Regions from separate parts of the Cronobacter dublinensis subsp. dublinensis LMG 23823 genome, predicted to be linked through region 3. Evidence: predicted binding sites of a transcription regulator. Region 3 holds the regulator's gene; each other region holds the start of a gene.

Region 1 (4,044 bases), 1.5 Mb from region 3:
TTAACCAGCCCGATATATTCTTGCTTAACGTTTATTAGCACTCAGGGATAAATATTGCCCAATACGGCGCGGCGCGAACGTTTCTGCTTTTTCGTTACGTTCAGCAAGTGCGCTTAGCAGCTCCTGCGGCGGCGTATCCAGAGATTCATCCGCCAGTTCGAAAACGCCCCAGTGAATGGGGATGGCAAGCGGCCTGCCCACATGCTGCCACAGTTCGACGGCGTGCTGCGGATCCATGTGATGCGGCGCCATAAACCAGCGCGGCGCATAGGCGCCAATGGGAATGGCCGCGCCGGTGAGTGGCCCCAGACGGCGCGGGATCTCCAACAGTTCCGGCGTATACCCGCTGTCGCCGCTAAACCAGAAGCGCTGCGACGCGCTTTCTGTTACCCAGCCGCACCAAAGCGATCGATTTCGGTCCCACGGCGTTCGCATGCTCCAGTGCTGCGCGGGGACGGCGGTTATTTGCAGCCCTTCCCAGGCTCTGCTTTCCCACCAGTCAAGCTCCGTCACGTTCGTGATGCCGCGCTTCGTAAACCACCCTTTGAGGCCCAGCGGCACAAAGTATGCTGCGTCTGGATAGCGTTTTGCCAGCCGCCGTATCGTGCTGTTGTCCAGATGATCGTAGTGATTGTGCGAAATCAGCACCGCGTCGAGGCGCGGAAGGCCGGCAAGCTCAAGCGGCAGCGGCGTTTTGCGGGCAGGTCCATAAAAGCTGACGGGCGAGGCGCGGCGCGAGAAAAGCGGATCGGTGAGCAGATAACGGCCATTAAGGCGAATCAACAGCGTGGCGTGGCCAAGCCACCAGACGCCGTCGTCCTCGCCTTCAATAACGGCGGGTTGCCACCACTGGCGGATGAACGCCTCGTAACCGTCCGCAGGCGGATGAGGCAGCCCCTGAGCTTTACGTTCATCCTGCCAGCGGCGCAAATCGCCGGGCTGATGCCCGACGTCGTGCGTGTTGCAGAAGCCGTCAGGACGGTGATGCGCTTTTGTGGGATCGTACCAGGGATTTTTCCAGACCATGCCCATCACCTCGCTGGCGTTGGCAATTAACGTTCAGCCACCAGGCGGACAAAACCGTCGTCGTCATCCTGAGTGGCGGCGGGTGCGGCGGCCGGCGTCTCGTCCTGCGGCTCATTCGCGTTGCAGAGGCGACGCAGCAGCGCCGTTTGCCGTTTTTCCTGCTCAAGCAGCGCTTCGAGCAGAGCCACCTGTTGACTGGCGCGAACGCTCGCGCGGTTGATAAAGAACCAGGCCACCAGCGCCACAACGACGCCCACCAGAGAAATCGCCAGGGAGGCGAAATTTAATGCACCAGAATTTACAATGTCATTCATGCTAACCACCTCAAAGTAACGCGCTATCTTACCACCGTCACGGCATGAGGCGTTACCAGGGGATGAACTTATTGATGGTGCAAATGCCGCTGAAAAATTGAACGTCCTGATCGCACATTACGTTGATAGTCTGCGTCCACAGCAATAAACAGGCCACCAGCACGGCCAGCAAAATAGCCCATCTCAATTTTTTCACTACGTTCTCCGTTACGGCATTTACGGGGCCAAATTATCACGGAAACCTTAAACCAAATATCACTGTAACGTTAAGTCACGCGATCCGGAATCCTCTCCTTGCGACGAGGCGGCACGCCCGGCAGGCTGTACGCCTGAACGTGAACAAACGGAGCCGTTATGCGTTATTTGATTCGTATCGCCGCATTGCTGGTCGTCGCCTGGGGCGTACTGCTTTTCAGCGGCTATGGCATTTTAATTGGCAGCCATGAGAACGCCGCAGGGTTAGGGTTACAGTGCCGTTATCTGACGGCAAGACAGGTAGTCAACGCGCAGTTTATCCATTCTGACAGCGGGCTTATCGGTATGACCGCCTGCCCGGTGCTGCGTAAAAGCGAAACCGTGGTCGATAACGGCTAACTCGCAGCCCAGTAAAAAGCCGCAGGCGAGCTGCGGCTTTTTCAACAGAGGGGCTGGCGTCAGAACGGATAGCTGTTGTAACCCATCTGCTCGGAGATTTTCCGCGCGGCGGTATGCAGAATTTCCACATACTCGTGCAGGCGCTCTTCCGAGAAACGCAGCGTCGGGAACGAGATACTGAGCCCTGCGATCACCACACCAAAGCGGTCGAACACCGGCACCGCGATGCAGCGCAGCCCTTCTTCCTGCTCTTCGTTATCTTCGCCGTAACCGTGCTCGCGTACCTGGTCCAGCACCGGTAGCAGCGCGTCGGTGGAGACAATCGTGCGATCGGTGCTGCGCTTATACTCAACGCCTTCGAGGATCTGGCGAACCTCGTCGCGGTCACGCCAGGCCAGCAGCACTTTACCGATAGCCGTGCTGTACAGAGGGTTGCGGCGACCGATGCGCGAATACATGCGCAGGTTATACATGGAATCAATTTTATGGATGTAGACAATGCTGTCTTCATCCAGCGCGCCCAGGTGAATGGTTTCTTTCGTCAGCCGCGACAGCTCGCGCATCTGAATGTCCGCGCTGCGGATAAGATCGACATTCTGTAACGCGCGCGCGCCCAGCTCAAAGAGCTTGAGGGTCAGCGAATATTTTTCCGACTCCCCTTCCTGCGCGACATAGCCCAGGGATTTCATGGTCTGCAAAAAGCGGTAAACGGTGCTTTTCGACATCATGACGCGCTGCGACAATTCGGTGATACCAATTTCCCGCTCTTCACCCAACGCCTGCAAAATACCAAAGACCTTGAGCACCGAAGAGACGGAGTCAGGCTGTTTATCTAATTCTGCGATTGCCATTGATCACCTCGATCGCATTTGTTTTATAAAAATCAGAACCGGTTTTTATTATAAATTCGGGGCGTCGGCACCGCAATGAATCTGTGGCCGAGGGTGATAAATCTGCGACATTAAGCCTGATTATGCAGGAAGGATATATCGTCAGCGGCAGATCAACGACTTAGAACGTGCAGACGAGCGGTGAATGACGCCGCGCAGGCATAAAAAAAAGCGTGCCCGCGGGCACGCTTTTTGATTCACAGGTACGATTACTTGAGATATTCACCGCTACGCAGCGCTTCGATACGCTTATCCAGCGGCGGGTGCGTCAGGAACAGCTCGCTCAGCGATTTCGATTTACCGTTGATGCAGAACGCCATCATGCTGCTCGCTTCCTGCGGCTCATAGCTGGTTTTAAGGCGCTGAAGCGCGGCAATCATTTTCTCGCGGCCCACGAGTTTCGCAGAGCCCGCGTCAGCGTGGAATTCACGATAGCGCGAGAACCACATGGTGATGATGCTCGCCAGAATACCGAACACCAGCTCCAGCACGGTGGCGACCGCGAAGTAGATAAGCGGGTTGCCGTTGCTCTCTTCGCCCTCGTCGCGATTGCCGAGAAATCCTGCCGCGACCTGCGCGATGATGCGCGAGATAAAGATAACGAAAGTGTTCACCACGCCCTGAATCAGGGTCATGGTCACCATGTCGCCGTTGGCGATATGGCTAATCTCGTGCGCGATAACCGCTTCCGCTTCATCACGGCTCATGTTCTGCAACAACCCGGTGCTCACGGCCACCAGCGACGCATCACGGCGCGCGCCGGTGGCAAACGCGTTGATATCCGGCGCGTGATAAATCGCCACCTGCGGCATTGCGATGCCCGCCTGGCGCGACTGCTGCGCCACGGTATCCATCAGCCAGCGTTCGGTCTCGTTACGCGGCGCTTCGATAACCTCGCCGCCTACTGATTTCAGCGCCATCCATTTGGACATCAGCAGCGAAACGATCGAGCCGCCGAAGCCAAACAGCAGCGCCATGATCAGAAGGCCCGTCACGCTGCTTGACTGGATCCCTGTCAGGCTGAGCACCAGACCGAACACCACCATGACGGCCAGGTTAGTCAACAGGAAAAGCGCAATTCGCATCATAATTTTCTTTTTACCTCGGTTTAACAATACGCCTTATGCGATTACACACATCGTAGGGGCGCGCACGCCGTTTTCAAGCGTCACAGGCTGGCAAGTCTCTAAAAATACGAAACTTTACATTTTGTAGCATTT
Region 2 (4,044 bases), 1.3 Mb from region 3:
TACCCGGTGCTCACCCTGAGCGACGGGCATTTGCATGGAGGCCGTGTTGGTGAATAAACGTGACGCGCTGAATGAAATTCGGCGCTTTAGCAACAAGCTGGATAATCTCCGTAAACAGCGTTCCTCCGGTGAAACAGGACGACCTGTGCAGAAGCGAAATAAAGGCGCTAACGTCAAAGGCAAATCCCGGCAGGGCGGCATCAACGAACAGGTGCGTTACGCCTGGCAGGGCGCGCTTGCCGATCTGAAAAGCAAACCGCTCGCCACGTTTTTAACCATCATGGTGATTGCCATCTCGCTGACGCTGCCAAGCGTCTGCTACATGGTTTATAAAAACGTCAGCGAGGCGGCGACGCAGTATTACCCGTCACCGCAGATAACCGTTTATCTCGATAAAACGCTCGACGATAACGCGGCCCAGCAGGTGGTGGGCCAGCTACAGGCTGAACCGGGCGTCGCGAAGGTCAATTATCTGTCGCGCGACGAAGCGCTGGGCGAGTTCCGCAACTGGTCAGGCTTTGGCGGCGCGCTCGATATGCTGGAAGAAAACCCGCTACCGGCGGTGGTCGTGGTGGAGCCGAAGCTCGATTTCCAGAGCAGCGAGGCGCTTAATACGCTGCGCGATCGCGTGGCGCGCCTGCAGGGCGTGGACGAAGTGCGCATGGATGACAGCTGGTTCGCGCGCCTTTCGGCGCTCACCGGGCTGGTAGGCCGTGTGGCGGCCATGATCGGCGTGCTGATGGTCGCGGCGGTATTCCTCGTTATCGGCAACAGCGTGCGCCTGAGTATTTTCGCGCGTCGTGACACCATCAACGTGCAGAAACTCATTGGCGCGACGGATGGTTTTATTCTGCGCCCGTTCCTTTACGGCGGCGCGCTGCTCGGTTTTACCGGCGCATTACTTTCACTGATTCTGTCAGAAATTTTGGTGATGCGGTTATCCGCCGCCGTGACGGACGTGGCGAAAGTTTTCGGAACCACGTTTGAAATCAGCGGGTTATCTTTCGATGAATGCCTGCTGTTGCTGCTGGTTTGCTCGATGATCGGCTGGGCTGCCGCCTGGCTTGCGACCGTGCAACATTTACGTCACTTTACTCCGGAATAAAAAATATTTGTTATAATCATCCCCTGCTGCGAGTTCCCGTCAGCAGGGGATGCGTGCTAACGAATTCCGCTTCTTCTGCCCACGCTTTTTCATAGCAATGTCACATTTTGTGCGTAATTTATTCACAAGCCTCACGGGAACTTGTGGATAAAATCACGGTCTGATAAAAGAGTGGCTGATATTCTCGTTGCTCAAACATACTGGCCCGTTTGTTGCCTGATGGGGACGAACGCCAGTCCGATGTCGATTGAGAGGATTTGAATGACCAAAGAAATGCAAACTTTAGCTTTAGCCCCGGTCGGTAACCTGGAGTCGTATATCCGGGCGGCCAACGCCTGGCCGATGTTATCGGCAGACGAAGAGCGGGCACTGGCTGAAAAGCTGCATTACCAGGGCGATCTGGAAGCAGCGAAAAAGCTGATCCTGTCCCACCTGCGTTTTGTTGTTCATATCGCTCGTAACTACGCGGGCTATGGCCTGCCGCAGGCGGACCTGATTCAGGAAGGCAATATTGGCCTGATGAAAGCGGTGCGTCGCTTCAACCCGGAAGTGGGCGTGCGTCTGGTGTCGTTCGCCGTGCACTGGATCAAAGCGGAAATTCACGAGTATGTGCTGCGTAACTGGCGCATCGTGAAGGTCGCCACCACCAAAGCGCAGCGTAAGCTGTTCTTTAACCTGCGTAAAACCAAGCAGCGTCTGGGCTGGTTTAACCAGGACGAAGTCGAAATGGTGGCCCGCGAGCTGGGCGTTTCCAGCAAAGACGTGCGCGAGATGGAGTCGCGTATGGCCGCGCAGGATATGACCTTCGATATGTCGTCAGACGATGACGCAGGCGACAGCCAGCCGATGGCCCCGGTGCTGTTCCTTCAGGATAAATCTTCCAACTTTGCCGATGGCATTGAGGATGACAACTGGGAAGAGCACGCCGCCGACAAACTGACCGATGCCATGCAGGGTCTCGACGAGCGCAGCCAGCAGATCATTCGCGCGCGCTGGCTGGACGAAGACAACAAAAGCACGCTGCAGGAGCTGGCAGATCGCTACGGCGTTTCCGCCGAGCGCGTGCGTCAGCTTGAAAAGAACGCGATGAAAAAACTGCGCGCCGCGATAGAAGCGTAAGCCACGCGCAGCCTATACACCCCGCCTTATGCGGGGTGTTTTGTTTTATGCGTACCGAATAAGTGACGGGTACGCCTCCCCGATACAGGCCAGCAGCGCTTTAAACGCGCCCTCCATTTTCTCTTCCGCCACGCAGGCGAAACCCATCAGCAGCCCTCGTCGCCGGTTCTCCGTCAGGTAATAGCGCGAAAGCGGACGCACCAGAATATCGCGCGCGTTGGCAAGACGGGCGATGGCCTCGTCGTCGGCGTCATCTGGCAGATTCAGCACCAGATGCAGCCCGGCGTTATCGCTGAAATCCGACAGCGCCTGCGGGCCGAGATAGCGCGTGATAAGCGCGGTCAGGCACGCCCGACGACGGCCATACAGCAGCCGCATACGCCGGATATGCGCGCTGTAATGCCCGGCCTCGATAAACTCCGCCAGCGCTGCCTGGATAATCGAATGGCCGCCGCGATAAAGCTCCGCATGGGCGGTTTTCATCGCCTGCGCCAGCGCGCGCGGCAGCACCACGTAGCCGATACGCAGCCCCGGATAGAGCGTTTTGCTAAACGTGCCGATGTATATCACCGGCGGGTCGGCCACCAGCCCCTGCAGCGCCGGGATCGGCTGGCCTGAGAAGCGAAACTCGCTGTCGTAATCGTCTTCGACAATCCAGCTGCCGGTCTGACGCGCCAGCGTCAGCAGCCGCTGGCGGCGCTCCAGGCTCATCACCGCGCCGAGGGGGTACTGGTGCGACGGCGTGACGAAAATCAGCCGCGGCGGCGCTTCCCAGCGCGCAGGCGGCACCATGCCTGCCCGGTCGACCGCCACCGGCTCGATACTCACTTCATTCATCTGCAACACATGCCGGATACCCCAGTAGGACGGTTCTTCCACCCATGCCACATCGCCGCGATCGCACAGCATGCGCGCCACGAGATCGATAGCCTGATGAATGCCTTCCGTTATCAGCACCTGATCGGCGGCGCAGTGCACCGAGCGCGACACCCGTAAGTAATCGACCAGCGCGCGTTGCAGTTCCGGCGTACCGCCCTGGCAGCTGTAGGTTAGGCGCTGCGGGGTCGGGCGACGGCTGAGTCGCGCCTGGATTTTACTGAAGAGCTGATGCGGAAAGGCGTGCACATCCGGCACGCCGGGAATAAACGCGCCCCACTGTTTCGGGCTGGCGCTCACCTGGTCGAGCAGCGTTTTTCCGCGCGAAGAGAAGCCTGCGGGCGAGACGCGATCGTGCTCCCCTTGCGCCACCGGCGGCGCAGATAACAGGCTGTCCGGCAGCATTCCGGCGACGAATGTTCCGCTGCCGGCGCGTGAGGTCACATATCCTTCTGCCAGTAATTGTTCGTAAACTGTTAACACTGTGTTACGGGAAAGGCCAAGCTGCTGGGCGAGATCCCGTGAGGCGGGCAGGCGGCTTTGCGCAGGCAGGCTGCCGTCGAGAATGGACAGGCGAAGCGCGTTGTAGAGCCGCTTATGCAGGCGCTCATCGCGCTGTTCGCCGAGACGAAGCAATAAGAGATCGGACACTAAAGAATGCAATTGGATCCCTCATTTATTCGAAACTGGTACTCGATTATAGGGCCATAGCCTGGGTAAATAAACGTCACTGTTTCATGTTTGTTGCTAAAAAGTGACGTTTATCAGCAGGAGATTGAGGGTGAAAAATTCAGAATTGAATCAACGTCGTCAGAGCGCCACCCCACGTGGCGTCGGCGTGATGTGCGGCTTTTATGCCGAAAAAGCCGAAAACGCCACCCTGTGGGACGTGGAAGGCAACGAGATTATCGACTTCGCCGCAGGCATCGCGGTGCTAAACACCG
Region 3 (4,044 bases):
TACAGCGCAGAATCGGCGCTGGCAGGCGCGGCAGCAATGAGTCTTTCCGGCAGCAGAAACGAAAACGTCGTTCCTTTACCGGGCGTGCTTTCTATCTCAAGACGCGCGTCGTGGTGCGTCAGCGCATGTTTCACAATCGCGAGCCCGAGTCCGCTGCCGCCGGTCTGGCGCGAGCGCGCCTTATCCACCCGGTAGAACCGCTCGGTCAGGCGCGGAATATGCTCCGCGGCGATCCCAGGCCCGGTATCCGCCACGCTAAAGCGCGCGCCGTGAGCCACATGTTCCCAGCGTACCGTGATATGCGTGCCCGCCGGCGTATGGTTGACCGCGTTATACACGAGGTTGGAAATCGCGCTGCGCAACTGCTCATCATTGCCGAGCACTTTAAGCTGCGAGTCTACTTCGAAGGTAAAGGTGTGCTTCTGCTGGCTCAGCGTCTGCGCTTCGCGCTCCACCACCCGCAGCATCATCGGCACGTCGATGGTTTCGTTAAGCTGCATCGCGGGCGCCGCCTCGATTTTCGAGAGCGTCAGCAGCTGTTTCACCAGCCCTTCCATCCGGTAGGTTTGCTCGCGCATGGTATGCAGCGCTTTCTCGCGAAGCGGCCCTTCGAGCACCTGCTCATGCATCATCTCAAGATAGCCCTGCAATACGGTGAGCGGCGTGCGCAACTCATGGCTGACGTTGGCGAAGAAGTTGCGCCGCGCGCCTTCGAGCTGATGCATCTGCGTCACGTCGCGCGCTACCATCAGCAGCTGATCTTCGCTGTAGGGCATCACGCGGAACTCCAGATGCCGCCCGTTATTGAGCACCAGATGCAGCGGGCGGTTAAACGCCTGCCCGCGCAGGTAGCTGGTGAACTCGGGGTAGCGCAGCAGGTTAAGGATATTCTGCCCGTTATCGTCGGGCCAGCGCAGGCCAAGCAGCTGTTGCGCAAGGCCGTTACACCAGAAGATGACGCCCTCTTCTGTGGTCAGCACCACGGCGTCAGGCAGCGATTCCGCGCCGCTGCGAAAGCGTTTGATAAGATTGCCCAGTTCGCGACGGCGCTTTTTATTGCGCAACTGCATCTGGTGCAGGCCGTAGAGCAGCGGCTCCCAGCTGCCGCTGCCGGGCGGCGGCGTCATGCTGCGATCCACCCACAGCCACCAGGAGAGCCGCAGCAGATTCCAGAAATGCCAGATAAGCAATCCGGTCACCGCCGCCAGTAAAAACCATGCCAGATAGCCGAATATCGCCCCGAGAACCAGCGCCGGGATACAGCAGAGCATCAGCTCCAGCACCAGTCTTTTCCATGACAGCCGTTCCAGCACGCGTCACACTCCTGTTTTGGGTTTAAAAACGCGTCGAGAACCGATAACCCGTGCCGCGCACCGTTTGTACCATTCTGTCATGACCGCTATGTTCCAGCGCCTTGCGAAGGCGGCGAATATGCACATCGACGGTGCGATCCTCCACATACACATTGGTGCCCCAGACGTGGTTCAGCAGCTGTTCGCGGCTGTATACGCGCTCCGGGTGTGTCATAAAGAAGTGTAACAGTTTGAATTCGGTCGGCCCCATATCGAGGGGATTTTCGCCGGTCATCACGCGATGTGATGACGGATCGAGGCTTAAGCCCTGCATTTCAATGACTTCATCTACCGCCATCGGTGAAATGCGCCGCATGACAGCTTTAATACGCGCCACCAGCTCTTTCGGGGAAAACGGCTTGGTAATGTAATCATCCGCGCCCGTTTCCAGGCCGCGCACGCGATCTTCTTCTTCGCCGCGCGCCGTCAGCATCACCACCGGGATCTCGCGGGTCAACGCTTCACGCTTGATATGTTTAATAAACTGGATCCCCGATCCGCCAGGCAGCATCCAGTCCAGCAAAATCAGATCCGGCCAGGGCTCATTGAGTTGGTTCACCGCACTGTCATAATCTTCCGCTTCCACCGGCTGGAAACCGTTTTGTTCCAGTACGAAGCACACCATCTCGCGGATAGGTGCTTCATCTTCAACGACCAGAATACGTCTCGCCATGATTCGCCCTGTTAAATAAAGTAAACAGTATGTTATGCGGCGCCATTATGCGTCAGATTTATGACAGATTTATGAAAAAGATGACCGTAAGATGACCTGTCAGCGCAGGCGAAAAAACCACGCGGCGCGACGAAACAGGACACCCGCCGTACCGGATGTTTATAATCCCCTTCTCGCTTTTTAGCCACAGGGCATCCCATGCGTATTCTGCATACCTCAGACTGGCATCTTGGTCAAAATTTTTATGCCAAAAGCCGCGCGGCTGAACATGAAGCCTTTCTCGACTGGCTGCTCGGCGCGGCCATCGCGCATCAGGTGGACGCGATTATCGTCGCGGGCGATATCTTCGATACCGGCGCGCCGCCAAGTTATGCGCGCGAGCTCTACAACAGATTTGTGGTCAAACTGCAGGCGGCGCAGTGCCCGCTTATCGTGCTTGGCGGCAACCACGACTCGGTCGCGACGCTCAATGAATCCCGCGAGCTGCTCGCCTGTCTCAATACGCAGGTGATCGCCAGCGCGCAGCTCACGCCGGAAAGCCAGGCCACATTATTATACCGCCGCGACGGCGAGCCCGGCGCGGTGCTCTGCCCCATTCCGTTCCTGCGCCCGCGCGATGTGCTGCGAAGCCTCAGCGGGCAGTCGGGGCGCGAAAAACAGCAGCAGTTGCTGGAGGCCATCAGCCAGCACTACCAGCAGAGCTATGAGGCCGCCTGCGCGCTTCGCGGCGAGCGTAATTTGCCGATTATCGCCACCGGCCATCTCACTACCGTTGGCGTGACCAAAAGTGACGCGGTACGCGACATCTATATAGGCACGCTTGACGCTTTCCCGGCGGACCGTTTTCCACCCGCCGATTACATTGCGCTTGGCCATATCCACCGCGCCCAGAAAGTGGCGGGCTGCGAGCACATCCGCTACAGCGGCTCACCGATTGCGCTGAGCTTTGATGAAACCGGCAAAGAGAAAAGCGTGTTTCTGGTGGAGTTCGCTGACGGCAAATTGCACGACGTCACGGCGCTCCCGGTGCCGGTCAGTCAGCCGCTCGCGGTGTTAAAAGGCAGCCTGGAATCCATCACCGCGCAGCTCGAACAGTGGCGCGACGCGCCGGATGAGCCCAAAGTCTGGCTCGATATCGAAATCGACACCAGCGAGTTCCTGCACGACATGCACCGTCAGATAAGCCAGATTACCGAAAGCCTGCCGGTGGAAGTCGTCCTGCTGCGCCGCAGCCGCGAAATGCGCGAGCGCGCGCTCGGCACGCTCAGCACCGAAACCTTAAGCGAGCTTGGCGTCGAAGAAGTATTTGAGCGCCGTCTGGAGCTGGAGGCGCTGGAGGAACCCGAGCGGGCGCGGCTGCGCACGCTGTTCGCCCGCACGCTGGAGAGCCTGCACGAGGAGGACGACGCATGAAAATCTTAACCCTGCGGCTGAAAAACCTGAACTCGCTGAAAGGCGAATGGAAAATCGACTTTACCGCCGAGCCGTTCGCCAGCAACGGGCTGTTCGCCATCACCGGCCCGACGGGCGCGGGCAAAACCACGCTGCTTGACGCCATCTGCCTCGCGCTCTATCACCGCACGCCGCGCCTGAACGCGCTGTCGCAAAGCCAGAACGACTTAATGACCCGCGACACCGCCGAATGCCTGGCGGAGGTAGAATTTGAAGTCAAAGGCGTCGCCTGGCGCGCCTTCTGGAGCCAGAGCCGCGCCCGCGGCCAGCCGGACGGCAATCTGCAAGCCCCGCGCGTGGAGCTTGCGCGCTGCGACGACGGCAAAATCATCGCCGATAAAATCAAAGACAAACTCGATCGCATCGCCGCGCTCACCGGGCTCGATTACGACCGCTTTACCCGCTCGATGATGCTCTCGCAGGGGCAGTTCGCCGCGTTTCTCAACGCCGAGGCCAGAGCGCGTGCCGAACTGTTAGAAGAACTGACCGGCACTGAAATTTACGGCCAGGTCTCGGCGCGCATCTTCGAGCAGCATAAAGAGGCCCGCAGCCAGCTTGAGAAGCTGG

Evidence for each region. The regulator PhoB, encoded in region 3, activates phosphate uptake and scavenging genes when phosphate is short. The targets are predictions, from matches to a motif close to CTGTCATAAAACTGNCNNAT.
Region 1: the regulator PhoB is predicted to act here: its motif matches at 2,877-2,896, upstream of kdgR (DNA-binding transcriptional regulator KdgR).
Region 2: the regulator PhoB is predicted to act here: its motif matches at 1,192-1,211, upstream of rpoH (RNA polymerase sigma factor RpoH).

The regions. Positions count from the first base shown of each region.
Region 1 covers NZ_CP012266.1:2,595,703-2,599,746, forward strand. Annotated here, with positions in the region: gene AFK67_RS11760 (MBL fold metallo-hydrolase) at 25-1,032, opposite strand; gene AFK67_RS11765 (YebO family protein) at 1,053-1,340, opposite strand; gene mgrB (PhoP/PhoQ regulatory lipoprotein MgrB) at 1,393-1,536, opposite strand; gene AFK67_RS11775 (YobH family protein) at 1,695-1,934, shown strand; gene kdgR (DNA-binding transcriptional regulator KdgR) at 1,994-2,785, opposite strand; gene htpX (protease HtpX) at 3,034-3,912, opposite strand.
Region 2 covers NZ_CP012266.1:4,181,900-4,185,943, reverse strand. Annotated here, with positions in the region: gene ftsE (cell division ATP-binding protein FtsE) at 1-57, shown strand, start outside; gene ftsX (permease-like cell division protein FtsX) at 50-1,105, shown strand; gene rpoH (RNA polymerase sigma factor RpoH) at 1,367-2,224, shown strand; gene pdxR (MocR-like pyridoxine biosynthesis transcription factor PdxR) at 2,270-3,763, opposite strand; gene AFK67_RS19405 (4-aminobutyrate--2-oxoglutarate transaminase) at 3,882-4,044, shown strand, end outside.
Region 3 covers NZ_CP012266.1:1,059,491-1,063,534, reverse strand. Annotated here, with positions in the region: gene phoR (phosphate regulon sensor histidine kinase PhoR) at 1-1,313, opposite strand, end outside; gene phoB (phosphate response regulator transcription factor PhoB) at 1,336-2,025, opposite strand; gene sbcD (exonuclease subunit SbcD) at 2,224-3,438, shown strand; gene sbcC (exonuclease subunit SbcC) at 3,435-4,044, shown strand, end outside.